Regions from separate parts of the Paenibacillus sp. cl6col genome, predicted to be linked through region 2. Evidence: riboswitches for the same ligand, from Rfam matches in the RefSeq annotation. Region 2 holds a riboswitch; each other region holds the start of a gene.
What was found. Region 2 has a riboswitch for thiamine pyrophosphate ahead of BLS15_RS25670 (hypothetical protein). Riboswitches for the same ligand answer to the same signal wherever they lie in the genome.

Region 1: linked by a shared signal. The riboswitch ahead of BLS15_RS21915 (ECF transporter S component) and the one ahead of BLS15_RS25670 (hypothetical protein) in region 2 are both predicted to bind thiamine pyrophosphate.
Region 3: linked by a shared signal. The riboswitch ahead of tenA (thiaminase II) and the one ahead of BLS15_RS25670 (hypothetical protein) in region 2 are both predicted to bind thiamine pyrophosphate.

Annotation. Positions count from the first base shown of each region.
Region 1 is NZ_FNAZ01000009.1:143,658-154,686, reverse strand. It holds gene BLS15_RS21935 (metallophosphoesterase) at 1-176, opposite strand, end outside; gene BLS15_RS21930 (sensor histidine kinase) at 361-1,761, opposite strand; gene BLS15_RS21925 (response regulator transcription factor) at 1,754-2,407, opposite strand; gene BLS15_RS21920 (MFS transporter) at 2,653-4,068, shown strand; TPP riboswitch at 4,286-4,399, shown strand; gene BLS15_RS21915 (ECF transporter S component) at 4,490-5,086, shown strand; gene BLS15_RS21910 (ABC transporter ATP-binding protein) at 5,151-6,734, shown strand; gene BLS15_RS21905 (energy-coupling factor transporter transmembrane component T family protein) at 6,731-7,519, shown strand; gene BLS15_RS21900 (DMT family transporter) at 7,752-8,687, opposite strand; gene BLS15_RS21895 (VOC family protein) at 8,868-9,242, shown strand; gene BLS15_RS21890 (ArsR/SmtB family transcription factor) at 9,286-9,630, opposite strand; gene BLS15_RS21885 (DUF1697 domain-containing protein) at 9,723-10,331, opposite strand; gene BLS15_RS21880 (hypothetical protein) at 10,365-11,029, opposite strand, start outside.
Region 2 is NZ_FNAZ01000013.1:101,720-112,748, forward strand. It holds gene BLS15_RS25625 (polyprenyl synthetase family protein) at 1-113, opposite strand, end outside; gene BLS15_RS25630 (hypothetical protein) at 100-552, opposite strand; gene BLS15_RS25635 (FAD-dependent oxidoreductase) at 650-2,521, opposite strand; gene BLS15_RS25640 (FMN-binding protein) at 2,714-3,223, opposite strand; gene BLS15_RS25645 (queuosine precursor transporter) at 3,649-4,359, shown strand; gene BLS15_RS25650 (sensor histidine kinase) at 4,531-5,592, opposite strand; gene BLS15_RS25655 (response regulator transcription factor) at 5,596-6,345, opposite strand; gene BLS15_RS25660 (stalk domain-containing protein) at 6,449-7,861, shown strand; gene BLS15_RS25665 (ZIP family metal transporter) at 7,950-8,684, opposite strand; TPP riboswitch at 9,021-9,134, shown strand; gene BLS15_RS25670 (hypothetical protein) at 9,331-9,531, shown strand; gene BLS15_RS25675 (ABC transporter substrate-binding protein) at 9,501-10,559, shown strand; gene BLS15_RS25680 (thiamine-binding protein) at 10,722-11,015, shown strand; gene BLS15_RS25685 (ABC transporter permease) at 11,012-11,029, shown strand, end outside.
Region 3 is NZ_FNAZ01000001.1:749,179-760,207, forward strand. It holds gene BLS15_RS03225 (ABC transporter permease) at 1-408, shown strand, start outside; gene BLS15_RS03230 (ABC transporter ATP-binding protein) at 409-1,425, shown strand; gene BLS15_RS03235 (DeoR/GlpR family DNA-binding transcription regulator) at 1,409-2,194, shown strand; gene BLS15_RS03240 (histidinol phosphate phosphatase domain-containing protein) at 2,282-3,298, shown strand; gene BLS15_RS03245 (MerR family transcriptional regulator) at 3,387-4,313, opposite strand; TPP riboswitch at 4,514-4,616, shown strand; gene tenA (thiaminase II) at 4,745-5,446, shown strand; gene thiM (hydroxyethylthiazole kinase) at 5,443-6,288, shown strand; gene thiD (bifunctional hydroxymethylpyrimidine kinase/phosphomethylpyrimidine kinase) at 6,279-7,100, shown strand; gene thiE (thiamine phosphate synthase) at 7,097-7,810, shown strand; gene BLS15_RS03270 (linear amide C-N hydrolase) at 7,876-8,880, shown strand; gene BLS15_RS03275 (polysaccharide deacetylase family protein) at 8,962-9,687, opposite strand; gene BLS15_RS03280 (YkoP family protein) at 9,698-10,285, opposite strand; gene BLS15_RS03285 (GNAT family N-acetyltransferase) at 10,554-11,029, opposite strand, start outside.

The DNA.
Region 1 (11,029 bases), on a different contig from region 2:
TGTACAATCTTCATCCCATGAAAGCTTGGAGGGATATACCGATTTAGTATCATCTGCCTCGTCACACTTAAGCTGTTCGGTTCCATCTTCATGCCATAAAATAATGCTCCTGCAAGCAGAAACAATACAATCAGAGTCACACGAATCGAATGCTTGCTCCATTTCTTGTCCTTCATGATCTCACCTCAACCCAATCATAGGAGACCAATGTTACGCCAATATGACAAAATGAAAACAGACATCAAGAAGCCTATCTGCGTGAACATGAGCATCTAGATAGCAAGAGCATGGAAGTTATTGCCTACATACAAAAAACTGCCTTTCAGCAATAAAATTGAAAATACCACTTGAAAGGCAGTCTTACATCTGCTCCCCCTGCTTGCATAGAGGAAGCGCAATATGAAATTCGATATCTCCAGTATGCAGTCGCACGCCATAAGCCGCCTTGTGCTTCTGCAGGATCCCCTTCACAATAGCCAGACCAAGCCCTGTACCACTAAGCTGCTTGTTCCGCGAGCTCTCAGCAACGAAGAACGGCTCCCACAATTGCTTCAGCTGCTCTTCAGTCATGGAGAACGTACATCCATTCCGAATGAACAGCACTAATGCATCATCCTTGTTCGTAAGATCAATCTGAATTTTCCGATTCGTCGTGTATTTCATTGCGTTCGATACGAGATTGTTCAGCACCATTTCAAGCTTGACCCTATCAGCCTGGACGCAAAAGCTTTCCGCATTCTGATCATTCAAGGTCAACTCAATCGAATGCTGCTGCAGAGGTAGCTCATATTTCGCAATGACTTGCTCAAGAAGATTAACGACATGAACATTCTCAATGTTCAGCTCTTCCGTCTGCAAGCGAGACCATTCCAACAGCTTCGTAACGAGCTCGGACATATCATCCGTTTGCGACTGTATGACATCCATGTAGGTGCCGTCATCCAGACCATCCTTCACCCCTGCGGAATATGCCTTGATCACGGCAAGCGGTGTCTTCAGTTCATGTGAGATGTCACGAATAAGGACACGCAAGTTCCGGTTCTTCTCCTCCAGCTCCAGATGCGCTTGCTTCAACTTATCACTCATCGTATTAATGCTGTGCGCAAGCTCCTCAATCTCATCTCCTGTTCGGATGTCCACTGTCCGGTATCGTCGTTCGGCGATATCCTCCGCCATATTCTTAAGCTGCTCAATAGGCTTCACCGTTCGCCTGGAAAACCAAGCAGCGAGCAGAAGGGCTAGTGAGAGCGCACCTACCGCAATAATCAAATTGAACTGATTGACGATACGTATCGTCTCGCCTGAATTAGCCACCGATTCGCCTACAGCGAGAATCATTCCTTCTTTCATGACAAACGTAACGAAAACGCTCGACTTCAACTTCTCCTGCTGATACGACTTCGTAACTATCCCGCCGCGCATTAGCTGTGCAAGGCTCTCTTCCGTGAGCCAGAATTTGCTCATCGCAATCCGCTCCCGCGTAAATTGTTCGCGCAGTGTCCAGTTTAAGCGGTCAATGTCATGGTCGTAGGGGGTATGAACGATTGTGAAGTGGTAATCATCCGCCACCCGCTGAACTTCTTCAAGGAGCTGCTTCGACTCTATGCTGCGCAACCTCTCCACCGCTTCCGTCAACGCAGCACGCTTCTGATGGACAAAATAATTTGGCATAAAGAACGTATTCACACAATACGAGAGTCCGAACACTACGACAAGAATAAGTGCAATTTGCACAAACAGCTTGCGACTAAGCTTATTCATGGCTATTCGGATGCTCGAAGCTGTAACCCATACCACGGTGCGTCCGTATCCACTCCTCGCCGATCTTCTCCCGCAAGCGGCGTATATGCGTATCTACCGTACGTTCCTCGCCGAAGTAATCATAGCCCCATACATGATCAAGCAGCGCTTTGCGCGTTAAGACCTGCCCCTTATTCAGAATAAAAAACTTCATCAATTGAAATTCCTTCTTCGTAACCCGCAGATCAATTCCACGCTTGCAAATCTTCTGTCCTTCCATATCTACCTGGATATCCCCAAATAGATATTGTGCCTGCATCTTCAGCAGCTTCTTCGCCCTCGCCAGCAAAACCCGAGGATCGAACGGCTTCCGCATATACTCATCCGCTCCAGAATCAAGAGCTGTCAGCTCATCTTCATGCTCTCCCTTGGCCGTTAGCATGAGCACCTTTAACTTCGAATTCGATTTGATTTCTCGACACAACTCAATCCCGCTCATCTGCGGCATCATCCAATCGAGCACTGCCAAGTCCAGCGGCTGGTTGTAATAGATCTCAAGCGCTTGATGCCCGTTCTCTGCCGTAAAAGTTCGAAAGCCCTCTTTATCAAAATAAGCCGCTAAAATTTTCAACATATGCGGCTCATCGTCTGCAATAAGTACATTCATTTACTTTGTATCTCCTTATTCTTACCCTTGTCTGTCTTGCATTGAGTGCAGTCTATATTATTGCATTTTTAATTGAATAAGGAAAATCCCACTGCTATACTGGAAGCAACAATAATTGGGAGGCGTTAAGATGAAGTGCGTAACATCAATTGGGGCAGGTAATAATCGGGGATAACGCATAACACCCCTGTAAACTGCGCAATTCCCCTTTAGCAAGAGAAAGGGGATTCCTATTCGTGGAACAAATGAACAATGACAACCGCATCGAGGCGGCAGAACAAGAACAACCCGTATATGCCTTTCCCAATGTGAAGAAATCGATCGCGTGGTTAAGCTTTTTAGCATTTTTCAGTGTGTTGAATGAGACTGTGTTCAACGTATCCTTGCCCGACATCGCACACGATTTTAGTATCACTCCGGCCATTGCGAATTGGATCAACACATGCTTCATGATTACCTTCGCGCTCGGTTCCATCATTTATGGCACCCTGTCATCCCAATACGGCATTAAGAAGCCGCTGCTCATCGGTGTGCTCATCTATGGTAGTGGCTCGTTGCTCGGTTTCTTCGCCCATGACTACTTGTCGGCTGTATTGGCAGCCAGATTGATACAAGGTGCCGGGGCTTCGGCTGTGCCCGGACTCATCATGGTTATGGTCACTCGCTACGTTGGAGAACAGCATCGAGGCAAGGCGTTTGGCATGATTGGCTCTATGGTAGCGCTTGGTGAAGGGATTGGCCCAGCTGTAGGCGGTGTACTGGCAGATTATGTGCATTGGTCCTACCTGTTTGTCATTCCGGTAATGACAATAGTCAGTCTCCCCTTCTTCTTGACCGCACTGCCGCAGGAGCCTTCTCGCAATGGGAGAACAGATATCATCGGCATTGCCTTCTTGTCAGCAGGCATTATTCTATTTACCTTGTTTACTACGACATATGTCTGGTTCTATCTGGTCTGCAGTATGATTCTCGTTCTTGGGTTTGCTTTGCATATCCGCCGTATTCGCGAACCGTTTATTGCTCCGTCCCTGTTCGCTAATCGCCCATATGTACTTGGCACGCTTGCTGGTTCCATTTTGCTAGGAACGGTAGCTGGATTTATTTCCATGGTTCCTTACTTCATGCGGGATGTACATCAACTTTCGACCGCTGTTATCGGCAGCGCGATCATTTTCCCAGGGTCACTCAGCGTTATTCTGTTCGGCATACTCGGTGGAACTCTCGTTGATAAGAGAGGAACTTCATTTGTATTTGTCGCTGGAATAGGTCTTGTCACATTCAGTTTCGTCACGCTCCTTGCGTGGGGGAATGATTCTCCATGGCTGATGACGTTCGCCCTCGTGCTCGTGTTCGGAGGGTTGTCATTCATCAAGACAGTTATATCTGCATCCGTTGCAGAATCGCTAGCACCTGACCAAGCAGGAGAAGGAATGAGCATGCTCAGCTTTGCATGCTTTATGGCTGAAGGCATCGGCATCGCTGTAGTCGGCGGTCTGCTTACACATAGTTGGCTGTTGACTTCACTGACACCTACCGTTGCCAAGGAAGCTTCATTTGCCTTATACAGTGGCCTGATTATTCTGCTCATAGCAGTTCTTGCATGCGGAGGGATCGTATACAGCTTGTCATTGAGACGACATTCTACAACTTCACACGATTAACAATTCATGAGGATCAGGACTTCTTCCTGATCCTCATTTTGTTCTATTCTCTCTTCAAATCTCCTAACACGCTCCTTATCTCCTTATTCCTCTCTTCGATGTTGTCTAGCGAACGATTACAATCATTGGCTTCTATCCCTATCCTATTTTTATGTTTTTTGTAAACATTTCGTTGTCAACCTATCATGAATATTGTATGATATGAGCAATTGCATAGTCATACAAATTCGGGGGCTTGAGGAATCAGGCTGAGATTGTAGATGAGTATACCGCTACTGACCGTTAATCTGATCTGGATAATGCCAGCGTAGAGAATCTGTATTTGTCGTGTGATCATGCTCTGCTGTGATCTAGGACTCTTCTACCGTCTGGTTGCCAGACGGTTTTTTTGTATGCTAGCTATACAACAAAGGAGAGGGTTATGTTGCCAGAACAACAGAGAAGCAACAAATTAAAGTTTACGGATATTCTCATTACCGTGATGATCGGGGTCGTATTTGGTGTGATCTTCAAAATGTGGGAGAGCGTCTACAGTCTCGCAAAGCCGTTGTTCCCACAAGCAGGACAATTAACATATGGCATGTGGTTTATGGCTGGCCCATTCGCGTACCTAGTCATTCGCAAGCCCGGCGTCTGCTTCCTTGCAAGTCTTGCTGCCGCTAATTTATCGGCTATTCTTGGCTCTGCTTGGGGACTAGAGACGATTGTGTATGGCTGTGTACAAGGTCTGGCGGCAGAATTGGCATTCGCCTTGACTGGATACCGCAAGCACAGCATCGTCATCGCAGGCATCGCTGGCATTCTGTCCGCAGTCGGCTCATTCATTATCGATCTCGGTTACGGATATGCAGATTACGAGACATGGGTGCTCGTCTTGAAGTACGGACTTCGTGTCATTAGTGCGTTCATCTTCGCTGGCGTATTTGCCGGCTTGCTCGTTCGTGCATTGGAAGTGACAGGGGTAACCAAATCCATACGTCCTGTGTCCAAAGAAGATTACGCGGTACTTAATCAATAGCACGCATAATATGAATAGATAGAATTTGTGCGTACGCCACAAATTCGGAATAAGGTGGTTACACATGCAACAGGAATCTCATGCGAATTCGTCTGCATTTGTTGACCGCTTGCGCCTAACATTTCCAGGAGAGGATTCCTTGCTGTTCAAGGACCTCTCCTTCCACATTTCTACCGGTGAGAAGGTACTGCTCCTCGGGCCAAGCGGTTGCGGCAAATCAACATTGCTGCATGTATTAAGCGGAATTATGCCCCACTCTATCGAAGTGCCGATGAAATACGATCAGATTAAGCTTCCTTCAAGCTGGGGCTTCGTATTCCAAGATCCGGACAGCCAGTTCTGCATGCCATATGTAGATGAAGAGCTCGCCTTTGTACTGGAAAATCTCTCGATCCCCTATGATCAAATGCCAGCATGCATGACAGGCATACTTGAAAGAGTGGGATTGCAGTTCAACAATCTGCATACAGAAATCCATACGCTATCCCAAGGAATGAAGCAGCGGCTCGCGCTTGCGTCCGTCCTGCTGCTAGAACCAGAGGTGTTGTTCCTCGATGAGCCTACAGCGCTTCTTGATCCAGAAGGAACGAAGCAAGTCTGGGACACCGTGAAACAAGCTGCCGATTCCTCCACCATTCTAATCGTGGAGCACAAAATCGAGCATGTTATCGACATTATCAATCGTGTGGTGCTATTCGACAGCACTGGACAAATCATTGCGGACGACGAGCCGAAAAATGTATTTCTACATCATAAAGATAAGCTCATTGAATATGGTATTTGGTATCCCGGTGTATGGCAGGACTACAGTTATTCAGAAGCCTACCAAGCCATAACGCAGCAACGAACGGCGAACGGATATCAACAGCCTCATTGCAAGCAGGACGGCGGGCTCACCTACACGCGTCTGCAAGCCGTGCAGCCACTGCTCTCTTTGCGTGATTTTAGCGGATACTATGAAGAAATTCGTCGCATATCCGTCCCGAGCGTAGATATTTATCCGGGGGAATGGATTACGATTATCGGAGAGAACGGCGCTGGCAAGAGCACACTATTGTTGTCTCTTATGCAAATTCTGCGTACTACAGGCATGTATCTTATTGAGGGTCAAGAGCTGCCAGCACAGGCTCGCAAGCGATGGTTCCCACGATTCAGAAATACGGGAAAGCAGCCTCCAGCCGAACTCGCCTTCGTATTTCAGAATCCTGAGATGCAGTTTCTAACGGATTCGATCTATGATGAGCTTGCTTATGAACCTAGGCAGAACAACTGGGATGAATCGGACATTGCACATAGAGTGGAACAAGTCATGGAATCATTCGATCTGAATATCGGACGGGATCGGCATCCGTATCATTTGTCACTTGGTCAGAAACGCAGATTAAGTGTCGCCACAGCGATGATGCGTAAGCGTCCAATCCTGCTCCTGGATGAGCCAACCTTCGGGCAAGACGCTAAAAATACATTTGCTGTATTGGAAAAGTTGAACCGGCTTCGGACAGAAGGAACCGCCATAGTCATGGTGACACATGACATGAATATCGTGGATCGTTTTGCAGATCGGATATGGCATGTTGACAAAGGCCAACTGATCGAAGTAGAAGCTTCCCCACGTGGACAGACAATGCGGGAGGTGCAGATGAAATGAAGCTGCTCGCTCCCAAATCTGAAACATGGCTTCATCAGGTTAACCCTGCGCTCAAGCTTCTCGTCTTTCTCGCCTTGCTCATTATTGCGCTGCTAACCCGAGAGCTTGATTTTGCATGTTATCAGCTAATCTTCTACACACTGCTGTTGTTTCTATGCAGCGGCCACTCTACGAAGAAGCTGCTGTTCGTGACAACACCGTTCCTTCTCCTGTTCGTCTCGACAGCATCCACGATGATCTTGTTCGGCAAGGGGGAGCATGAATGGTGGTCATGGGGAATAATCCGCATCACCGAGGAGAGCTTCTACCGCGGACTTGTCATCGGAGTGAAAACACTCTGCTTCGGCATGCTTGGCATCACATTCGCCTTCACGACGAAGCCAATATTGTTATTCTATGCGCTGATGCAGCAATTCCGGCTTCCGCCGCAATATGCGTATAGCTTCATCGCCTCCTTGCGGCTGCTCCCTGCGATCTGGGAGGATTACCGAGTTCGCACGCATGCCCTGCAAATCCGCGGCGTTCAATACAGCAAGGGATTAAAAGGGATATATGAGCGTCTACGCATGTACGCCCTGCCACTGCTCGCACAGAGCATTCGCCGTGCGCAGCGAGTCGCTGTCGCAATGGAGGCGAAGCGGTTCCAGATGGGCCAATCACGTACCTACTATTATATTACACGCTGCCATCGGCGCGATGTATGGTTCACTCTGCTTATGGCTGGATTAATTACGCTCGCCTATATGGCCGCACTGCACTTCCCGTTCACCGGCCCGACCGTCTAATTGGCTTCAGATACAATCTGATAGGTAATTTAATTTTTATCATCAAAGAAACTCTCCCAGATCTAATAAGGAGAGTTTCTTCTCTTTCTTCTCTTTCTTCTCTAGCAGGGAGATAAGATTCTCCAATAGTCTTGTTGAACGCTGTCCAAGCTGGCTGATCGCAATCCTTCAGAGTGTTGCATATTCATTATCTACCTTCGATTTACGGTATATGACCACGTCTCATCTTCTATCACTTCACCGATTGACCGATGATTGATGTTCTAGTTCTTCGTCTCGGCTGAATGGTTGCCAGGCATACACCTGCCAGCACGAAGACAAGACCCACAGCAATCGACCACGTCATGCTGTCGCCGTACAGCCATACGGACAATAGTGAGGTTACGATTGGCGTCAAGTTCAAGTATATGCTCGCCTTGCTCGCACCGATTTGCTGCACGCCAAGGTTGAAAATAATATAACCAATAAGTGTACCGCATACGACCATATACGCCATCTCCGTCCAACCTTGCAGAGACATATCGGGAACTTTACCCCAACCCCCTTCAAATAGCGAACTGACTCCCAGAAACAGAGAACCTAACAAGGTCATTACTGTAGTCGTGAACAAGGGAGAGACATCATGCACTACCTTTTTCCCAACAAGACTATATATGACCCCGCACATTAATGCTGCCAGAAACAATAAATCTCCTTCGTTGAAGGACAAGCTAGCTAATCGGTGCCATGAGCCCTTCGTAATTACGATAACCACACCGATGAAGGACAGCACAAGGCTAATCCCAAACTTGCCGCTCCATCGTTCCTTGAAGAATAACATCGCACCAAGCGATACGAACAGCGGCATCGTCGCAATGATGAGTGAACCGTTAATTGCAGACGTATAATGCAGCGCCATAAAGAACAACGCATTGTATCCGAAAATTCCCGTAAGCGATACAATGAGAAGCCCCTTCCAATTATCCCTCCATGCACGGATATTCCACTCTGATCGCATCGTGAGCAGCACCGCTAAGATCATCCCTGCCAATGCAAATCGAATCGTTGCGGCTACGAGTGGAGGAATCTCGGTAATGACATGAGCTGCTGTAGAAAATGATCCACCCCAAAATAACGGCACGAGCAGCATAAGCACATAAATGCTTCGGTTAGACTTTTGATTACTCATGATAATTGTTCACCCTTTAATTAGATAATATGTTTAAACATTTAAACATATTTAGCAAAAAAATAAGCACTTCTTGCACAGAAACACTTTACCCATTGGATCTTACATCTTGATCCTATATAATAGGATTAGGAAATTGAAACTGTGTTCCACAGAATGGAACAACAAAGGAGGTTACTCATGTCCCACATCTTTCTTGGTCTTGACCATATCCAGTTAGCCGCCCCCGTCGAATGTGAATCCGTAGCACGGAAATTCTATCACGAATTATTGGGCTGGGCAGAGATTCCGAAGCCCGAAGCTCTTCAGCAGCGTGGAGGTGTATGGTTCCAATGCGGAAATCACCAAGTCCATATCGGCGTGCAGCAAGACTTCATTCCTGCGACAAAAGCTCATCCCGCCTTCGTTATTACCAATCTTGAATCCTTACAGTCCCATCTCCTGCAGCATCATATTGAAGTGACCGACGACTCCGCCCGGATAGAAGAAGATGTAATTCGCTTCTATGTAAACGATCCATTTGGAAATCGACTTGAATTCATGGAGTACCTGTAACACGATACGCATTCTTCTATCCGAACCAATATGCCTTCATTGGTTATACTCCCGCTTCAATGGACAGCATCAACTCTTTAATCGTCGTCATAAATCCCCCTGCACGCAAGGAATACAGCTTCTCATTCGCCTGCTTGTCGAACGTGATGAGCCCGGCTTGTCTTAAGATTTTCAGATGGTGCGAGACAGCCGGTCTCGATATCTCCATATGTTCGGTGATTTGGTTCACATTCAGAGCGCTATGTTCAAGCAGGAGTATAATGATCTGCTGCCGATTCGTGTCTCCAAGCGCTTGAAAGATGGGTGTCGCCTGCTGGAACTTCTCCAGCACCTGCTCTTTGTTACTGCTGCAATCATATTGTCCGTGCTCAGTCGCGATGATTCTCACCTCGTATGTTTATATGTTTAAACATTACATATTATGATGTGAAAATACCCATTTTGTCAATAGAGTAAATCTCCATCGCACGAACCAATAGATTAATCATTTCCATTGCCATTCTCACGCTGCAGGAAATCATCAAGTTCACCCGCAAGCGCCGCAAGTTTCGTCATGGTATTCCAATTCCGTGTCGTTACATTCGATCCTAACTTTTGAAAATTATTTGCCAGCTTCGAATCTAGGACACTCTGGCGATACAAACAATATATCTCACGGCCTTGTATCTGGAATTCATCAACTTCTTGCATACCCTTAGACAATATACTGGCGGTGTCAGGCGAAGGCTCGTCCTTGCACATTGTAATCTGAATACCCTCTCCTTCCTTCAGCACAGCTGCATCATACGGACATTCAGCTACAATAGCCTTCATTTCCTGGGTCGTCCGCAGCATGACGTTCGGCTTGAAGCCAAATGCATTCCCTATTTCCTCCTGAATTCGTGCTTCTAGCCATTCCCTTGCTTCTGATGAAGCAAATACAACATTGCCGCTCTGCAGCAGCGTTCGTACATGGGTAAGTCCCATATTTTCAAGAAGAAGCTTCAAATCTGCCATTTTTATCTTGTTTTTGCCACCTACGTTAACTCCACGCAGTAACCCGACATACATTTGCATCGGTCCGACCACATCCCTCAGTATCTTCTTCATTTCCATAACTACTTCACACAAAACTTCAAACCACTACTTCAAATAAATGCCGAGCGGTAAATTGGATTCCCCTGCCGTCATCAATTTGCATTGAAAGGTACGAACACCAACAGGAGCCACAACCTTCGCAATCAAGCATACATTCGTGTTGTCCATCATGAGCGGTACACCGATTACTTTTCCATCAACGAATATAGCCCCTGCGAATGCTCCCCCTCGAGGATTTACATAAATGCGAACAACCGCTTCTTCCTCCGTATCATTATGCAGCGGAATATCCACCAAGTAAATAGCACCGAATTGACCGGTATTATCAACCGCACCTTCCCGTAATTCGCTTGCACTTGCGGCAAACAAAAAGTCAGAAGCCATTTCTCCAGTCATCTTCTTTCGGGCACATACACGGTATACACGCTCTGTCCCTATAACATAGGCAGGCATACTAGCATGAACCTCGGCATAAGGCCAGCTTCCTCTAGGATGAGTGCCGTACGGAGTCAACGGATCTGAATGAATGAGTCTTATATCGGCAGTGACGTCCCGACTTGCGACTGTACGGATCGCATACTCCATCTCCCCTGCCCCTGAATCCCGTTCTATCGTGAACTCATAGATGAACCCTGCAAAATAGTTGGTATCCAGCCTTACCGACTCAATCATTGCTGTGCTAGTCACATCTGCGTGTTGGTCTACGGAAG
Region 2 (11,029 bases):
ATGGATCGGGAGGGGACATCCGGATCGTGCAGAATAACGCGTTCCAAATCCCGATTAATTCGCCGTAGGGAGATGTTCAGCTGATCGCTCAGCGTACCGTTAAATGATGCCATAGGAAGCCACCTGCTTATAATGAGTGGACACGAAACGGCCCATTCGTTGATGAAGCATCATATCCGAGGCAGTGCCCTCGACACGGCGAATCTGGATGCGCTTGTTCGTCGTTGCCAAGTCTATAATGAGCTGTGTCATTCCGTGGCGAACGGCGAATTGATAGTACAGGCTGAGCAGGAAATCACCGTCCAACACAGCCTTGCCCGCGAGCTGTTCATCCTGCGGAACATGTTGATGTGTACGCAGTGCTTGACGAAGCAGCCAGTAGCAGCCGAGCAGCACTTGACGTTCCTGCTGCTGCATATCGTACGCATTCAGCATGCGAGCCATGTCGAGCAGCAGATGTTCATCCGTTCCAGCCGCCAATTGAATGCCGGTGATCGGCGGGAGATGCTGTGCCAGAAGGTCACTTGTTTGATTCAATAGTTGCCGATTCATGGGAACCCCCCGCTTCCCTCAGAAATAAGGAAAGTAATGTGACACGAAGTACACATTACTTTTCCAGTACACCATACCATCTATTCTTGTTGAGCAATTAATCCGTATACAGGTACCAGCGCTTCACAAACGGAATCTTCTTCCAAATGCGCTTCAGGCGTGGATACAGGTAGTAGTCCAGACCGAACGTGCTGCCGGAACCGCCGATAAGCGCGATGCCGCCGAAGAAGTACCAGAACATTTCATAAGGAGCCATACCGGACGTGTAGATCATGACGCCCATCGCAACAGTTCCGATCGATGCGATCGCTGTGAACAAGCCCAAGATCAACATAATACCGAAGATAACCTCAGCTGCAACCATGCAGCCTTGGAAGATGTAAGCCATTGCTGTATAGCCGCCATCGTTTGTATAGAACATCAAATCCATCGACCAATCGACAATGCCCTTGACGAAATCAGGCACTGGAATCGCCTTGATAGCCGTACTTGCACCTTCAACAGCTGATGCTGCTGTTTGTGCGTCAACCGTTGTATGAACTGCATCAACCGCTTGAGAAGCTGCAGTCACACCATCCATCGCCTTAGGCGGGATGAGGAACATCTGCGAAGGATCCTTCAGCAATTTCGATGCCTTCTCCCAACCTTGGGATAACCACATGAAACCGATATAGATCCGAAGCGGAACAAGCCAGAAATTCGGGGAACGCTTAGCAAAATGTCCACCGACGAAGCTGCGGCGATTCTTCACATGGAAGAATTCGTGCATCATGTAAGACCAGATCTTATGGAAGCCAAGTACTTGCAAGAAGTACACAATATTAATCATATGCTTGAAGAACATGGCCATGAAGCCAGTGAAGTGGAACATTTTCTTCGGCGTGCCGATAGCGGCTACCCCGTAGCGTCCACCGATACATACCATCGTACCGTGGAAGGTTGGCTTATACGACTTATGTGTGCCATTCTTCAAGTCAGCCACGATATTATGTGCGATAAGACCAGCAGAGTGCTCGGCGTTCTCAACCATTTGCGGTACAGGACGCTCTTCGCCTTCCGGAATATAGAAGATGTTGTCGCCGACAACATACACATTTTTGTGATCAACGGACTGCAATTTGTCATTTGTCAAAATGCGCTTGCGTCCTTGCTGCTGAACATCGAGGTTGCCTACAAGGTCAGAACCTTCGACACCGGCAGTCCAGATAACCGTGCTCGATTTGATTTCATTATCGCCAAGGACAACGGAATTCGGCGTAACGCCGGAAATCTTCGCACCTGTGATAATTTCAACTTTCATTTTGCGGAGATACTTGTCCGCTTTGTCAATGAGCTTTTGCGGCAGGATTGGCAGGATTTTCGGAGCCATATCTGCTACGACGAGGCGAACCTCAGACTCGTCCACATGGAACTCATGGCACAGCTCTTCGCGATATTCCGCCAATTCGCCGACCATTTCGACACCAGTGAAGCCGGCGCCAACAACGACGAATGTGAGCATTTGCTTGCGCAGCTCTGGATCTGAGATCTTCGTCCCGTCCATGAACATTTGACGAATTTGTTGTTTCAGTTTAACTGCATCCTCGAACGACCAGAGGGAGAAGGAATTCTCTTCTGCACCCTCGATACCGAAGAAGGATGGCTTACAACCTGTACCGATAACAAGATGGTCGTAATTGTAGGATTTCTTTCTGCCATGCAGCTTCTGTCCGTTGAAATCAATGTTCTCGATCTCATCCAGCACAACGTCTACTTTCAGACCTGCAAAGATTTGCTTCAGGTCCATTTTGATTGCTTCTTCTTCGACGCGGCATGCTGCAACCTCGTGCAGCTCCGTCATCATCGTATGGAAAGGTTTACGGTCGATGAGCGTAATGCGAATGTCTTTGTCTTTCTTCAGACGCTTCGCCAGCTTTTTCGCTGTCAGTACGCCACCATAACCGCCGCCCAATACAACGATCTCTTTCATGGTTTCACCCCGTTGTAATGCTTATTTGTCAATATTTAAAAATTGAACTATCTAATGCGAACAAGGGAGCTCCGCGAATAAAAAAGCGATATATGGCTCTCAAGCATTCATACGCTGCTTGTGCCCATTTTGCTTTCCTACTGCGGAGCTTCCGTGTTATCTCTATGTGATCAAGGAAGGAGTAGACTTATCTTACTTTGCTTTAGCCAGTGCTTCTTGAGCAAGTTTCACGAAGCTGCCAACGTGGATGGATACGCCGGATACAGCGTCTGTTTTACCTTCGTTGTTTACAGCGATCGCAGCTGGATCTTGCTTAGCGATAAGTTCTTGCTCCATTTTTTCAGCTTGCTCGTGCCATTCAGAAGAAGCACCGCCAGCTTTCATACCGTATTTGCCGTCTTGAGATTGCTTTTTCTTGGAATCTCCGCCGTCTTTATGAACGCCATCCCAGTTTACAGCTGTGATTTTGCCGTCTTTAACTGTGATGTCCATTGTTTCTTTCCAACCGGATTTCTCATCGAAATCAGGAGATTCTGCATGGAAGTCGCCGTCTTTCAATGTTACTTGAGCAGCGTCTTTATTCGCTTCTGTTGATGTGTTTGTTTCAGGTTGTTTTGCAGCTTCTTCTTTCTTATCTCCACAACCAGCCAACATACCTACTACCAATACTGCGGATAGTAACAGTACAAGTTTCTTTTTCATAAAGAGTCCCCACCTTTTCTTTAGTTCAAAATTACTTTGTGAAAATTATAACTAACCGATTTACAATGTCATTTTAACATTAACTCCCTCTATTTAATGTGATATATGTCACACATAAAGGGTAAATCTTTAACTAAACCAAACTTTTTCCACGACTGTTTATTAGCTGCGCATTGACGATGCGGCTATGTATGACAATATATTCCCTCCATATCGCTCACAATATACGAGAGGGGCATCGGTAACGTTCATCCATCCATGTAAAATAATTGCTTCCACTTAATATAAGGGATAATTGCATCGCTGTTCAGTGATATTTTTCTATTGGCATGAACGATATGCATATGGTAAAGTTATGGCTTGCGCCTAAGCGCCGCGGTTCGTAACCATCCCGCGTAATCAAAACTAGGGAGGAATTTTATTATATGTTCAACTTTACTTGGGGCATTTTGTTCGTCCTTGCGAACTTTGCCTTCTTCTTGATTTGCTACCGGGCATTTGGCAAGTCGGGACTATATGCTTGGATTGGTGTAATGACGGTCATCGCTAATATCCAAGTTGGCAAGACGATTGAGATGTTCGGCATTGTCATGACGCTTGGCAACACGGCGAATGCAACGCTGTTCTTGACAACGGATCTGTTGAATGAAAAGTTCGGCCGTAAGGAAGCGAAGCGCGCAGTGTGGTTTGGGTTCTTCACGTTGATTATGACGACGATTATTATGCAGATGGCTCTTCGCTTTACGCCTGAGGCTTCTGATATGGCGCGTACGGCACAAGCATCGCTGTCGAATATTTTTGATTTGATGCCGCGCCTTGTCGTAGCAAGCTTGACCGCGTATTTCGTCAGTCAGTTCTTAGATGTGAAGCTCTTTAGTTGGGTGAAGGAACGATACCCGAAGGCAGGTCAATTGTGGATTCGAAGCAATGGTAGTACAGGAATTAGCCAAATGGCGGATTCGCTCGTATTTTGTACGATTGCGTTTGCTGGCATGGTGCCTTGGGATGTATGGTTCCAAATCTTTATTACTACTTATGTCATTAAGCTCATCATCTCGGTGTTGTCGACACCAGTTCTATATTGGGCTAGAAGCTTCCCTGTTCGTGAAGATGTGGAAGGGCAGCAAGCGAAGTAGGGAGCGCCAATGGTTGACTTGGTAAACCGGTTCTAGCTTTCTTAATAAATGAAGACCCCGATACCGATATGAAGTTCTCCCTGTCAAGTGATGGGAGCCTATCATGGTGTTGGGGTCTTTGTATAGGGAGTTTGTCCGAGCGGTTCGCTCCCTGAGGGATTTTTTTTATGATCACGAATCAACCGGCAGTTCCGCATGTATCGTCACGGAACCATTCCCGCTCGTTGCCCAAACGCGTCCGCCTGCCCGTTCCACGATGTCGCGCACGATCGAAAGCCCAATGCCCGCACCACCGTACGTGCGCGAGCGTGAAGGATCAACCCGGTAAAAACGTTCGAACAAAAGCGTCAGATGCTCAGGTGCAATCTCCGCTCCAGTATTCGTAACCTCCACGCGGAGCATTTTAGCGTTTGCTTGCATCGATAAATGAACCGAATGACCATTCGGCGTATAGCGCATCGCGTTGTCGAACAGATTCTCAAATACGCGTAGGGCGAGAACTTTGTCGATCATGACGCAGACCGGGGAGGAAGGTACATCCTCTTGAAAAACAATTGCTTTTTCCTCCCATTTCGGCATATACCTTGAAGCGGCTTCTTGGGCAACGGATCGGAGATCGACCGGATTTGAGGGAATGGCCGCTTTCAAATCGCTCTCCGCCACAGCCAGACGGTGGATGTCCTCCACTAGACAAACGAGCCGCTCTACTTCGTGGTAACATTTATCGAGCGTTTCGGGCTTTGCGGAGAGGACGCCGTCTTTCATCGCTTCCATATAGCCCCGTACCGTAGATAGCGGATTTCTGAGCTCGTGGGCTACGTCCGCCACAAGGCTTCTTCGAAGTTGTTCGATCCTCTCAAGTTCCTTGCCCATTTGGTTGAATGAACGAGCCAAATCGCCGATTTCGTCGTTCGATCGAATCTTTGCCCTCACGGTATAATCCCCGCTCGCGACTCGTTCAGTCAGCTTCCGCATCCCGGACAAGGGGCGGATGATCGAACGGGTGAACAGCCAGTTAATCCCAATGGAGAGGGGGATGATGGCTAGACTGGTATATAAAAGATAACGCCCCGTAGCCGATTGGAACATGAGGAAATTTTGGTACATCATTAAGCGGTTTTCTTCTATTAGTTGAAGCGTGTACTGACTAAATCCGATGCTGATTCCGGCTACAAGCAAAATTAATACTATCGCGTTAATCGCAAGGAGCTTGTAAATGAGTTTGATTTTCACCGTTTACCCTTCCTTTAACCGGTAGCCGATGCTCCGGACGGTTTCAATGAGATCGAATCCGGGATCAGTATCACGGATCTTTTGCCGGATATTGCCGATATGCACATCCACGATGCGGTCGACAACATCTTTATCGCCCAGCGGATACAGCACGTTCAGCAAATGCTCGCGGGTACAGACTTTCCCTTGCATTTTGAGCAAGGTGATGACAATTTGAGCTTCCTGGTACGTGAATTGCAGGGGTGCTTTCTTCCAATAAAACCGATGGCTTTCGGATTCGTATAACAAATTCGCGTTATTGTTCAAAATGAGCCCCGAAGCTTTCCGCTCCGACGTACGCATCCGGCGTAGAATTGCCTGCATCCGGGCGACGAGTTCTCGCGGGCTGAACGGTTTGCACAAGTAATCGTCGGCTCCACGTTCCAAACCCCGGATTTTGTCCTCTTCCTCGATTTTAGCCGTAAGCATGACGATAGGCGCGCTGCTGATTTTGCGTATTTCCCAGCATGCCGTAGTACCATCCATGAAAGGCATCATAATATCCAGAATGATGAAAGATGGAGCCTTAGTTTTCACCAGTTCAACAGCTCGCTGCCCATCGCTCGCGGCAAGCACTCGGCAGTTCAGTGCCCCAAAGTATTCCTGCAAAAACGAGACGAGCGAAGCATCATCGTCCGCAATCAGAATAGGACCTTCAAGCTGCAGCTTATCCATCGGAACATTCACCTCCACGGCTATCATTTTATCAGACATGATGCTCTCGTGTTCTTTATATGATCTTTACAATTCTCCGTTACATTGGTCAAGAGCCCCGTCTTACGTTGGCTCAAAACCTTTTCAGAGAGGCGATGAGTGAATGATGGTAAACAAAATGATAAAACCTGTACTTTTTGTCGGAATGGTACTTTCCGTTATTCAACCGGCCATTATTTTGGCTGCTGATAACAATTTGGCTTCGATCTCGGCTTCAGGAAACAACACCATTGCGGCAATCCGCCCCTTTGACGGCGAGATTATCAATAACTCACTGGCCGTAAGTCCCGACGAGCAAACTGCGGTTGTCTCGGATAGTCGTCAGCCATGGATTCGAGTCTATGATCTTGCCAAAGGAACTTTGCGTAAGGAGATCCGCGGCTTTGTCACACCAAGAAACATTATGTTCATTAACGGCGGTTTGCAGTTTGTCGTTTCGGATAGCACACTGGGCACCCTGCGATTTTACAACACGGAAGACCTGGCATTGAAGGATGAGGTTGCAGTGGGTCAAGGCGCATTTGGAACTGATGTCACCGCGGACGGAAATACCATGTATGTCAACAATGAAGCCAAAAGTACAGTAACGGTTGTTGATATCGGGCAGCATAAGACGACCGCTGTCATTCCGGGATTCTCCCAACCTCGTCAAGGGATAAAAGTATCTCCCGACGGTCGTTATGTGTTTGTTACTAACTTCAAGGGAGACAAGGTATCGGTTGTGGATGTCAAAACCAATGCAATCGTCCATGAGATCCACGGATTCTCGAAGATTCGAGCGATTTCAATATCCGCCGATGGCTCTACCATGTATGCGGCAAACAGCGGGCGTAATAGTATTGCCATAGTGGACATCTCACAAGGCAAAATCATTGGCGAGGTAAAGGTTGGGCGCGATCCTTACGGCGCATCCCTTTCTCCTGATGGAAAGATCCTTTTTGCCAGCAACAAGCTGGATAACTCCATTAATATAATCAGCACCTCCGACAACAGCAGCATCGGGATCATTAAAGGATTTTCAGAGCCCCGGCAAGCGATCAGCTTCAGCAAGGATGGAAACTTTGCTTATGTCCTTAATCGCGATCTCTCTATTTCTCGAGTGGATGTGAAGGCTGGTATGATTCTCGATACTGTAAGCGATAAAGATGACATTTATTATGATGTCAAGGTCAATGTTAAAGGTAATCCGATTCAAAGTGAAGAGTATCCTTATTATAAATCCAAAGCCGACATCATTTATGTTCCTGTACGTTTCGTTTCAGAGGGTTTGGGTGCAACAGTGGAATGGAACAATGACTCTCAGACCATTCAAATCAACTTCAACGGCAAAATCAATTCAGTTAACGTGGGAGGTAAAACCGCGTTGGCAGGTGATCAACAGATCCAACTCGATGGTCCGGTTGAAAAAAACGGGGAACGCACCTTTGTTCCGTTAAGCTTTATTTCGAAAGTCATGGGAGCCAGCGTAAAGTGGGATAATCCAAGCAGAACAGCAAATATTACGCCGGTTAAGTAATGATATAAAACGCTGCCTAGTCCATTGGTAGCCCTTGCATGAGCTTGATTGATGAACATGTTCTATTAAACGATTGAAGCATCATTGTTTAGAACCAGTCTGTCAATCCAATCATCGTAATAAGGCCAAGAATGAAGGAGACGGTGGCCGACCGCTGATGTCCGTCTCCATGACTTTCAGGAATCAGTTCTTTATACACAATGAACATCATTGCCCCTGCTGCAAAGGACAGCCCATATGGAACCAGATTGCTCACATAAGAGCTAAGTGTGTATCCGAGCATGCTGGTGACAATCTCAACGACGCCTGTTAAGGTAGCGATGCCAAGCGCTTTCCAGCGATTGATGTTCTGATTGACGAGGAATAAGGCGACGAGGAAGCCCTCTGGTGCATTCTGCAATCCAATGGAAAACGCGATTAACGGCCCAAGTGTATCATTGCTGCTCGCATAACTGACGCCGACAGACAAGCCTTCCGGCAAATTATGAAGGGTGATGGCCGCAATGATAAGGAATGATTTCTGTTCGATATTGATGCGAATTCGTTGATTCGGATTCTCCAAATCCATATGAGGCAGGGAATGCTCCAGCCACAGCAGCACGAAGCAGCCAAGCAGCAGGCCGAATGCAATCACGAACACATTAGAGCTGGCAAGCGCTTCGGGGATAAGATTGAACATTGAAGCTGTTGTCATGATCCCTGCTGTATAGGCGAGAAGGATATCCCTCATACGGTGAGACATGCTCCTCATGAACAAGATCGGGATGGCCCCGATGCCTGTGGATAAGGCGGAAATGGTGCTGCCGATTAACGCTTCTGTCATACTACTCTTCATCCCCTTGCTCGAATCCGGTATTCGAATTGAATTGATATTTGGTGATCGTATCATACAGACATCCTCTACGCCAAGAAATCAATGAGGTAATTATTTGAGTTAAAATGGAATATTGTCCCTTGTTTCACATGGAACTTTTTTCGACAGGAATCTAGTGAATATGAGCAATCTGCTGTCATAAAGCATACGAATAACGAAGTTGATGGGAGATATAAGCATTGCCTCAATGATCAGCGGACACTTTGCAATTTCTGTTTGTCACTGGACTTTCTGATGGATGAGGACTATAATTACCCGTGTAATATGGTAGCTTCGATAACTGCATATGCACGCTAGGGGTGCTGGAATTTGGCCGGCTGAGATTGTATCCCATTAAGATACCGACCCTTACACCTGATCTGGGTAATGCCAGCGTAGGAAAGACGTTGAACCGCGTCATTATTGTTATAATTAGGTTGCTTGCTTATTCGTCATGCTCTGCATGAATGTGCGCTGCTTTGGGCAGAATGGACATAATTGCTGTACGGATGAACGAATGCCGGATGACCTTATTGACGTGATTCATCGTATGATGCACATTCGCATATACGCGTAGAACGGCACACAAAGCGTCCCAGAGGGGGCGCTTTTTTTTGTGGATCTGAATCGTGTTGCAGGACGGCGGGACGGGAACTTGCTCATCCACACATATACGATCGAGCGGATCGTCCAACTGGTGAACGCGGCAGGCGTTATCGAAGCACTTTCTAATTTCATGATCGGCTCTCCACTAGTGAGGGAAGGAAGAGAAGGGGGATTCATCATATGCAACGGACACGCTTTACACGAGGGTTGATGCTGGCGCTCGTTATCATGATGACATTTGCGCTCGCTGCTTGCGGCGGCAAGGGTCAAGAAGCAGGACAAGGGAGCCAGGCAGAGGGGAACACGACTCAGGAGCAAGGAACGGATAAGTCGAAGGAGAAACGCGACATTAAGCTTGTGCTTGATTGGACGCCGAATACGAACCATACTGGCTTGTATGTCGCTAAGGAGAAGGGCTACTATGAGGAAGAAGGTCTGAATGTTGAGATATTGCAGCCGAGTACTGGCGCATCAGAGGCGATGATCGCATCGGGAGAAGCGCAATTCGGTGTTAGTGTTCAGGAAAGTATTACGATGGCTCGACAACAAAATGTTCCGATCGTGTCGATTGGTGCGATCATTCAGCATAATACATCAGGCTTTGCCGCGCCGAAGGACAAGAACATCAAGTCACCTAAGGACTTTGAAGGCAAAACGTATGGCGGCTGGGGCTCTCCGGTTGAGGAGATGATTATCCGCACGATTATGGAAAAGGACGGCGGCGACTATAGCAAGCTGAAGAGCGTCAACATGGGCAATGCCGATTACTTTACAGCCGTGAAGAAGGATATTGATTTCGCGTGGATCTTTTACGCTTGGACAGGTATTGAAGCAGAGCTTCGTGGTGAGCCGATTGATATGCTGTATGTCAATCAATATGCGAAGGAACTCGACTATTATACGCCGGTTCTTTCGACAAGCGAGAAGCTGATCAAGGAAGATCCTGAATTGATTAAGGCATTCATGCGTGCTACGTCCAAGGGCTATCAATATGCGATTGACAATCCAGAAGATGCAGCCAACCTGCTGCTTAAAGCTGTGCCGGATTTGAACAAAGATCTGGTTATCGCAAGCCAGAAATGGCTGAGTCCGAAGTATAAGGACGATGCACCTCGCTGGGGCGAGCAAAAGCGTGACGTATGGGCAAATTACATGAATTGGCTCGTGGGGAACAAATTAATGGATAAGAGCATTGATGTAGACAAGGCGTTTACGAATGACTTCTTGCCAGCTTCATAAGCCTATACGGTTATAGGAATAGGCAATGGGCGCATATGCGCCCTTTTGCTGTATATCGTTACCTGTGTATATCGTTACATGATATCGATACGAGATAATCGTCACCAAGACCGTTACAAGTTGATCATTACATGAGGATTGAGAAAGAGGAGGAGAAGCAAGATGGCGAACAGTTTAGTAAGCATTCAGATCGTTCCGAAGACGAAAAATGGGGAAGACGTAATTCCCTATGTAGATCGTGCAATCGAAGTCATTCAAGCATCGGGTGTGAAATATCAGGTAAATCCACTGGAGACAACGATGGAAGGCGAACTTAGCGAACTCTTCCGTATTATTGAGGATATGAACAAGGCCATGATTGAGATGGGAAGCAGCAATGTGTTGTCGCAAGTGAAGATTGTGTATAAGCCATCTGGCATTACGATGGATGAATTGACAGTGAAGTACCGGCCATGAGTGGACGTCGAATC
Region 3 (11,029 bases), on a different contig from region 2:
AACAGCTTGCGCGCTGTTCAGGCAGGATCATTGATGGAAGCTGCCGAGTTACTGGGGGCCAGCCGCATGAAAGCATTCCTGCGCGTGATTGTTCCGAACATTATGCCGGGCATTCTTGTATCTGCACTCCTCTCCTTCTCGATTCTATTCGGAGAGTTCGTGCTCATTAATATTCTCGTCGGAGGACGCTTCGAGACCATGCAGCTCTTCCTGTATGCACAGCTGAACAAGAGCGGCCATATCGCGAGCGCCATTACCGTAACCTACTTCATTCTGATGGCCATATTGAGCGCGTGGATCGTGAAGCTGACGGGCCGCACTTCCAAGCCAGTCGCAGAGCCTGAAGAAGACATCGTGAGCAGCAGCATTCCGACTACCCAAGCAACAATGAGCAGGGAGGCTTCTTAAATGAGCTACGTACAGATGAATCAAGTAATCAAGACGTTCCATAAACAAAAGGTGCTGAACAGCATTGATCTTCATATACAAAAAGGCGAACTGGTGACACTCCTCGGCCCAAGCGGCTGCGGCAAAAGCACATTGCTTCGCATCCTGTCTGGACTGACTCCGCTCGACGGCGGAACGATTCACATCGATGGTAAAGATGTGACAGGGATCGAACCGAAGGATCGGGAGATCGGCATGGTGTTCCAGTCCTATGCGCTGTTCCCCAATATGACGGTAACCGACAATATTGCCTTCGGCTTGACGATGAAGAAGATGCCGCGTGATGCGATTCGCCAGGCAGTTGGCGAAATGATTGAGCTCACCGGGCTTCAAGGCAAGGAGAAGTCTTTCCCCCGTGAGCTCTCTGGTGGGCAGCAGCAGCGTGTCGCACTTGCCCGCTCGCTTGTTACGAAACCAAAGGTATTGCTGCTGGACGAACCGCTTAGTGCGCTTGACGCGCAAATTCGTAAAAACCTGCAGCAGCAGCTGCGTTCCATTCAACGTGAATTGAACATGACAACAGTACTAGTTACGCATGACCAAGAAGAAGCGATGTCCGTCAGTGATCACATATACATCATGAATGCAGGCAATATCGCGCAGCATGGCTCACCGCAGGAGATTTATATGCAGCCAAGCAGCGAGTTCGTCGCAAGATTCATTGGCAGCTATAACGTATGGAACGCCGAAGCCTTAGGGCAAATCGTACCAGACTACACGCTTGCAGACAGCAAGCTGTATGCCATTCGGCCAGAGACGTTCTGCGAGCAGCCGCTCGTTGGCGGCATGGCCGTAACAGGAACGGTACGCAATGTGACCATGCTTGGCAACATTACGCGTATGGAACTAACGGTTCAGGGTCAGCATGTCGTCGTCGATCAGATTCATCGCAATTCCGATTGGGTGAGCGTCGGCTCTACCACGACGGTATACCTCCATCCGAAGGACGTGATTCCGCTTCATGATGCTACTGCCTGAAGAACGTAGACAGCATATTTTAGAACAGCTGAATCGACATGGCAAAATTCAAGTTGCTTCCCTCGCCAGCGTATTAACGGTTACGCCCGAAACCATTCGCAGGGATCTCGACGAGTTGGAAGCGAAGCAGATGCTTAAGCGCGTGTACGGAGGCGCAGTTGCGTATTCGCATATGAAGATTGAACCTCATTTTGATAAAAAACGAAGCATCAAGCAGTCGGCAAAGAAAGCAATCGGGGAAGCTGCGGCCGCGCTCATTCAAGATGGAGATACAATCGTGGTCGATGTAGGCACGACGACTGTTGAGCTTGTTCGCGCCATACGCGGTGTCGTCGGCGTTACGATCGTGACGAATTCTATTCCTGCTGCCGAACTGCTCATGGAACGGCTGGAAGCCAAACGATTTGACGGCAAAGTCATTGTACTCGGGGGAGTTACGCATCCAGAGCAGAAATCGATTGCAGGCGCCCTAACCTGTGAACTGCTTACACGCTTCCACTTCGATAAGGCATTCATCTCCTGTGCAGGAATGACACCAGCGGGAATCAGTGATTACGACATGGAAGAATCGATCTGCTCCACCTTAATGATTGAGCAGTCCGAGCAGGCATATGTGCTTGGAGATTGTACCAAGCTCGGGGAGACACAGCTGTGCCGCATCTGTGACATGAGCAAGGTCACCGCCATCATATGCGATGCACCAATGCCGGATAAATGGAAGCGCAGCGGATTGCAAGTAGGTTGGATTACGCCGGCTTGCGAGCCATAAGAACATAGCGAAGTTATATGTCGAAGTAACACATCACTTCATACATCACGAATGAGCCACTATGACATAGGATGGGATGCGATCATTATGCTGTATTATGTAGACTACCATATGCATTTGGAGGAAGGCCCCTATTCGTTCCGCTGGCTTGATCGTACGAATCAAGCATTCGACCACTTCCATCCACTTGCTGAACCACGCCATTCCCGTGCATGGCTCGAAGCGAGTTATGCGCGTATGCATACAAGACTGCAGCGAGGAGCTTATGACGAATCATGGCTCGATCTCTATTTGCAAGAAGCGCTGCGCAAAGGACTGCGGGAGGTCGGAATCGTAGATCATCTCTATCGGTTTCTAGAGACGCTCCCCTACTTCGAACGTCACCTCGATATCGGAGACTCCCCGCTAGGCCGCCTTCAGCATACATGGCTGCATCAAGTATGCACCGAGCGGATTGAGGATTTCGCAGCTGCCATTCAGACCGCAAAGCCCAGATGGGCCGAGCAGGGAGTCGAGCTACGTCTTGGATTAGAAGCGGATTATTTTGCAGGTGGAGAGAAGGAGTTGGAATCTTTCATTGCGATGGCGGATTGGGACTATGTGATCGGGTCGATTCACTATGTGGATGGATGGGGATTCGATAATCCCGAGACTCAGTTCCGCTTCGATCAGGTTGATCTGCGTGAACTGTACGGGCACTTTTTCGATGATGTCGAACGAATGATTAACAGCGGTCTGTTCGATATTGCCGCCCATTTGGACAATTTGAAAGTATTTAATTATCGCCCAGCTGAGGAGCTGCATCTCCCGTACTACGAGCGAATCGCACAAGCATTAAAACGGACAAATACAGCTACAGAGGTAAATGCAGGACTGTTCTACCGCTACCCGGTCAAGGAGATGTGTCCGAGTTCCTCCTTTATCGATGTTCTGCTTCGACATGATGTCCCCTTTACCCTGTCATCGGATTCTCACTTTCCAGACGACGTCGGCAAATACGTGGCGGACAATACCCTTATGCTTCAGCAGCGCGGTCTAGCCGAAATTGCCACATTCCATCAACGCAAACGCATCATGCGACCGCTCGCAACTTCGACTTCTTAATAAAGAAAACGCAAAGCGAGCTGCCCTCTCTCCTATCCCATGAAAAGCAATTCCCGGCGCAACGACTGCACCGGGGATTTCATGTATATTATTTTATTTTCTTTCGAACCGGTTCGAATAGCTGCAGCCAATAAGCGTTGCTGCTTCCTGCCGGGCTGTCATTTCGTATATGCTCCTCCAAGCAGAATCTTGCCTCCGAATCAGGCTCGTAGTCTGGATGCTCGTTCAATTTCTCCATCAATAATTGCCACGATCCCGTAATATCATCTGTACTCTCCATCATGGCATACACCCCGCCGGAGAACCTAGCCTCCGCCAAATGACTTGGTATATCGATATTTTCTGGAATGGAGGCATATGCACAATAACCGTAAACGTTCGATTCAACGTCAGGGAGTGGTTCTTCATTTTTTCCAAATAGCCGTGCCGTTCCTTGCAGTTCAGCTTGCACGAGCCAGTCCGCTAATGATTCGATCGCTTCTTCTTCTGGTGATGCGCTTACGACAACATGGCAAGCCATTCTCATTGGTGGAAGGGTTACGAATTTGATCGATGCTGGAGAATAACTCCACTGATTACTCATCGGCATTGTCACCTCATGTTTCATATTTGAATGTAGGAACGGTTCATGACATAATTGCAGCAGCAATTGAGCCGTAATCGGTTCATTGAGGTACTTGTGCAACTGCTCCAACCATTTCTTCAATGTTAGTTCCTTCGATATGCACTCATTCTTGTGCTCAATCATCTCGTGTGCATACTGAGTCATTACCTGATGTGCGGTTCGGAACGTCATATCCGCCAGCACCACTTTAATCTCTTTAATCCCAATATCAAACCCTCTTAACAAAGCAGTTATACGGATTGCAAGCACAGTCTGTTCATCATACATCCTCCAGCCAGAACTGGTATCGCGCTGACTTGCAAACAACCCCTGCGACTCCCAGTGGCGCAGGGTACGGCTCGTCACACCGATTTCCTGCGATAATTTATCGATTCCTATCATGTTGCCCATCACTATCATCAACCTCTGTCACTTGACGTATCATAAGGCGCCTTATGAGGTTATTGTATCAGTTGTCGCAGCGTCAATTACAATACGAAACTTCGCTCCAAGCACTAACAAATTATCGTTTTGACCGAATGGTTGAGAAAACTAACGTTTTACAATTATCTCCATCAATGCTAAAGTAGTTCGTAAGATGAATATGACGTGAAATCCACTAGGGGAGCCGCATAGGCGGCTGAGACAAGAATTCTTGGACCCTTTGAACCTGATCCGGGTAATACCGGCGGAGGGAAGTGGAGCCGGCCTCATGGTCTTTTTGTATGGACATGATGAAGCCGCTCCATTTCGGGGCGGCTTTTTTTGGCTGCCGCGAAGTGCTCCTTGACCAGATTTCAGCATGCATTCATCATCTATCCAATCATTCGGAGGTGCTGTTCATGCTTACATTTACGGAGGAACTGAGACACGAAGCAGAGCCGATATACGATGCCATTATGGATCATCCATTCGTTCGGGGAATTGCTGAAGGTACTGTCAAGAAAGAACAGTTGATTCACTACGTAAAGCAGGATTTTGAATATTTGAATGCCTTTATTCGGATTTACGGCATTGCGATTTCCAAATGTAACAGCCGAGAGACAATGGCTCTTTTCAACGAGCAAATCTCGTTTGTGCTGAATAGCGAGATACACCCCCATCATAATTTTTGTAACGTGGCAGGCGTAACGTTCGAAGAACTGCAAGGCTACCCGATCGCCCCTTCTGCGAGCCATTATGTGTCCCATATGCTTACCGTGGCCCACGAAGGAACCCTAGAAGATATTATTGCGGCTTTGCTGCCGTGCCCATGGACATATACGGAGATCGGACAACGTCTGCTAAAAGAAGTGAATCCAGATGAGACCCATCCGTTCTATGAGTGGATTCATTTCTATGGAGACCTCGGCGGCGGAGTTACGGACAAAATGCGCCGAATGCTGGATGAATGGGCAGAATCGCTGTCGCAAGCACGCAAGCAGCAGCTGAAGAAGCATTTTCTGACTAGCTGCCAGCTGGAATATATGTTTTGGGACATGGCTTATCAAGTAGAAGACTGGCCGGTACGCTTGGCGGAGAAGACAGAGGTGAAACAAGGATGATCGATATGCAGTTCTTCCCCCAACGTATTAAGGAACGGCGCCCCCTCATCCACAATATGACGAATATCGTCGTCGCCAACTTTACCGCTAACGGTCTGCTAGCCATTGGCGCCTCCCCTGTGATGGCTTCAGCCAAAGAAGAGGTAGCAGACATGGCCAAGGCAGCAGATGCGCTCGTATTGAACCTCGGCACGCTCGATACAGACATGATAGAAGCTATGCTAATCGCAGGGCGGTCGGCGAATGTACATGGCATTCCGGTTATTCTCGATCCAGTAGGCGCAGGCGCAACGCCGTATCGGACGAAGGTGTCCGTGAAGATGCTCAAGGAATTGCGTGTCTCGATCGTGCGCGGCAATGCCGCGGAAATTGCTCAGCTGATGGGTGAAGCTGGCGAGATCAAGGGCGTGGATTGCATGGAGTCTGAAAGCTCCCTTCGTTCCCCTGAGGAGTTGTTCGATCTTGCTGCACGGGCAGCTGACCGTTTCGGCACCATCGTTGCCATTTCGGGCAAAGAGGATGTCATTACAGACGGCACAACCGGCTACGTTATTGCGGGCGGTCATCCGATATTAACGAGCATAACGGGAAGCGGGTGCCTGCTGACATCGGTCATCGGCGCATTTGCTGCGGTAGAATCTGATTTATTGCTGGCAGGAGCCGCAGCGATGTCTTATTATGGGGGCGCAGCAGCCCATGCCTATCGAACAGCGGGCCACCGAGGTCCTGGCAGCTTCCAAACTGCATTTCTTGATGCCTTGGCTGAGATCGACCTATTCGATACGGCGGCATCAACAATCACCCCTCGCCAAGCCTCCGCTAGAAGAAAGGTATGGCTATGATGGTCGCACGAGCATTGACGATTGCCGGTTCCGATAGCGGTGGCGGCGCCGGCATTCAAGCCGACATCAAGACCTTCCAAGAGCTGAACGTATTCGGCATGTCAGCGATTACGGCTGTGACGGTACAGAACACGCTTGGTGTTCACGGCGTATACCCGCTATCTCATGAAGCCGTTGCTGAACAGATAAATGCCGTCGTAGAAGATATTGGGGTTGATGCTGTCAAAACAGGGATGCTGTTCAGCGCAGGCATTATTGAGACAGTAGCGAATCGCCTTGAAGCATTCGGTTTGAACAACGTTGTCGTCGACCCAGTCACGATAGCCAAGGGAGGCGCAGAGCTGCTGCAGCAAGATGCCATAGAGGCGATGAAGAATCGCCTGCTGCCGCTTGCGCTGATTGTCACGCCGAACATCCCAGAAGCAGAAGCGCTTGCAGGAATGAAGATTGTCACCCTGCAAGATCGGTGCAAGGCTGCGATAAGAATTGCTGATTACGGCGCCAAAATGGTCATCATCAAGGGAGGCCACGACATGACGACCGAGCTGGCTGTTGACCTGTTCTATGACGGAGCCCACTTCACACTGCTGGAAGACCGCAGAATCATGACCAAGCATACTCATGGCACGGGCTGCACTTACTCGGCAGCGATTACGGCAGAACTTGCGAAGGGCACTGCTCCCAGCGACGCAGTTCGTACTGCTCGGCATTATATTCAAGCAGCAATTGAGGAGACGCTCGGGCTCGGCGGCGGCAACGGCCCAACCAACCATTGGGCATATCGGCGGCAGATGCAAGAGGTGGTCAGATGATAAGTATAGATAGTCGCATTGAAGATGCTTGCATGCGTTCCTATTTGCGGTTGTACCTCGTGCTCGGCAGCGGCAATTGCGAGGGTGACCCTGCAGCGGTTGTCGAGGAGGCCGTTCGCGGAGGAGTAACGATAGTACAGTTTCGAGAAAAGGGCGCAAACGCGCTGAAGGAAACAGCTAAGAAAGAACTCGCAATGCGCATTCAGTCGGTGTGCAGAAGACACGGCATCCCCTTCCTCGTGAACGATGATGTAGAGCTGGCGCTTGCCTTGAATGCGGACGGGGTTCATGTCGGCCAGAACGACGAGCCAGCGGCGCAAGTCAGGGATCGCATCGGCAATAAAATACTCGGCGTGTCCGTTCATTCGGCAGCTGAGGCTCTGCTGGCTGAGGAACAAGGCGCCGATTATCTCGGCGTTGGGCCGATTTATTCGACTGCTTCCAAAGAGGATGCTCTAGAGCCGCAAGGCACTGCAATCATTCAGCGGCTAACAGAGATAACATCACTGCCGATCGTAGGCATTGGCGGCATTACGGCAGAGCGTGCGCCACATGTAATTCGAGCTGGTGCAGACGGGATCGCTGTTATCTCTGCCATTACCCATGCGGAGAATGTATGTCATGCCGCGAGAGGACTTGCTTCCGGAACTGTTCTCTCGACAGCAGGATCGAGTCACCCAAGCGTTGCTTGCCCTTCTGTCATACCATAGATACCATCTTTGTCGTTCAATTGTCGAACATCATGGAGGAATCCGCCTGAAAAGGAGGAATTAGCATGTGTACAAATATATCGATACCGCGAAAATCGAAGAAGGGCGGCATCGTCTCCGCAAGAACAATGGACTGGACATTGAAGCTCAATTCCATCGTCAATTTTGTGCCTCGTGGACAGTCTTTTCCTGAAGCCAATCTTCCGGGAGATGAAATGAAATGGAAAAACAAGTACGGGTTTGTTGGAGCAGGCGATCCAATTGAAGACTTTATCTTTTACTCCGACGGATTGAACGAGCATGGACTTTCCGTTGCCGGGCTGTGGTTGTCCTGCAGCAAATATCCTATGCCTCGACCAGGTACTCCGATCCTATATAACTCCAATTTCGTTCCGTATCTATTGGGGAACTATAAAAATACCCATGAGGTAAAGGCTGCTTTGGCTGATTTGACCGTCATTAATATTTCAGAACTATATCCGTCCGCCTATGCGCTTCTGCATTATATTATCAGTGACGCATCCGGCAATCATTTAATCGTGGAGTTTACTGAAGGGGAAATGAAAATTTACCCGAGCAAACTGGGCGTATTGACGAATGAGCCTACATATCCTTGGCATCTTGTCAATCAAGAGCTATATCAGCACTTAAGCCTGGAAAACAATGCGCAAACCAGCTGTGGAAGTGAACTCTACGGCAGCGGCCAGCTCGGAATTCCAGGCGATCCGACTCCCCAATCCCGCTTTGCTCGATCTGCATTCCTACAGAAAACGACTTTTCGTCCTGCCAACACGAAACAAAGCATCGGGTTAGCTAGACAAATCTTGCAAACACTCACGGTTCCTAGCGGCACGGTCTATAATATGGGCTCCAGCACCATATACGATTGGACGCAGTGGTGTGTATACCGCGATCATACCAATCGCAGCTACTACTTTAACACAGACTTTAACAGCAAGCTTTACGGGATACACCTTACCCAATTAAATCTCGACGCCTCTGAACAAAGCCGAATCCAAATAGAAAGGCCTGCTTGGTACGAGGACATTACCAAAGCGTTTAACGCCTGACACGTATACCGTATGACCAATGAGCTTTTTCAGGCTGAAGTATTAAGAATAATACTATATTCTCATTAACTTCCCTATTTACTACGCATGCTCCAGCCTGATCAATTCATCCGTGCGTACGCATTTTAGCCCTCTACGTTCGGCCTCGTGCAATATATCGCGCAGCACCGTCAACATTTGTCCAGGGGCTTCCTTGTCAGCGCCGAACGTATCCCCACTGTCATGGAGTACGATAACTGCACCTGGCTCAATACGCTCAGACAGCAGCTTACGCAAGTTGCGTTCCCCCGTATCCAGCTTCCAATCCCGCGCAATAATCGACCATAATACGAGCCGATACGATTTGCGCAGCAGGAACAGATCTCCTAAATTCAGTATCCCCCATGGAGGACGATAGAAGGTTGGCCGCTCTCCTGTAATGCGTTCAATAATGTCCGCAGAACGTTCCACATGCTCGCGCCTGATGTTCCGAGGCGTCATGACCCAATTCGGCATATGCGTATAATTGTGAATGCCAATCTGATGGCCTTCCTCATGCATGCGTTTCACAAGCTCGGGATACTTCTCTGCCTTGCTGCCCAGAACAAAAAAGGTGGCCTTCGCGCCCCGCTCGCGCAATAAATCAAGCAGTTCAGGCGTATAATCCGGGTCTGGTCCATCATCGAACGTAAACGCGACATGACGATGTGCCCGCTTCCGTCTCGCCTTACGAAATACGCCCCATCCGCAGATTCGGGTCAATAAGAAAGGAAGCCCCATATAAATAGCGATCAGTACAATTAATATTCCTGCGATAATATTGTCCATGTTATCTCTCCTACTCCTTCACCCTATTCACATATCGATCCATTAACGTGGCACGAGACATCATCAGCATTTTCGGCACCAGCTTCGATCGCTGCTGCTTCAAGCGCTTGGCTCCCTCCGGATTCAGCATGCGGAGCAGCAAACGCAGATATATGGTAGATACTCGCTGCATCCACTTCGTCTCCAGAGGGTGCAGCTCGAAGCCTAATCCATAAGTGATGCCGCGATGAAGCAGTGTTATCCCAGTCAGCGCCTTTACCTTAGCCAATTCCGGATTCGTATTCACAGCATGGCCGACCTGCTTCAATGCATCACGCAGCCTGCGCGCCGTAACAAGTGCAGCCCGATCCGCACCAACGGAGCGAGACAGCTCCAGCACTTCCCGATTATCAAGGTGAATCTCGCATACATAGTCGCCTTTATGAATATAGGTTCCATCCTCACAGTGAATGGAGGTGCCTCGATGCGTCCGTACGACAACTTTACATATTCCGAACTGTGACTGATATACACTTCGAAGAGGCGTGATCAATTCAAATACAGCCTCCCACGTCATCCACAGTGATTGCAGCATTTTGTTGCCCAAGGTGGAAATCATGAACAATCAAATCCTTCCTGTATGAAAAATCGTGATCTGCTTAACTTACTTTCATCGTACAGCCTGGAGTTCTCTTTTTTCTTACTCCATTCTTACGAGTTTCTTAAATAATTGAGGTAAGCAGAGTCCTTTATATCCAAACCTTTCCTTTAGACAACAAAAAAGCAGTACAGCACTTCAAACTTTGTGCTGCACTGCTTATGCTAATTAACGAATCTCTTCGCTCTAACTTATCTAATGCTTCATTACGCTTCGGTTCCAGCGGCTATTAGACCACAATATTGTCGGAAGCAGCTTGTTCCGCTCTATCCAACGCTAGCTCTAATACGTAATAGTCATTGATATTGCGCACGTGGAACCCACAAGACGTGTATAACCCTAGTGCCCGCTCATTCTCAATTGCAACTTCTAATTCAATCTTGGCAGTTGGCTGCTGCTCCTTCATGCGCTCAATAATACTGCGAAGAATCCAGCGTCCGTATCCTCTGCCTCTGTGCTCAGGTTGAACACTGAAGCCGAATAGAAATGCACTGCCTTCTTCTCGCATAGCATGAATCTTCCCGATAGGCAGCCATTCTCCATTCTCCTGCTGGCAGTCTGCAATAAAAATATAATCCTGCTGCGAGAGCATCGCCGTCTCTACATACCCTCTTGCATCTTCCTCATTCATATCGAATCCGTCCATGTTCAATCGCGTGAGAAGAGCCACATCGCTGGTCTCTGCCTGACGTAATTCGATTTTCG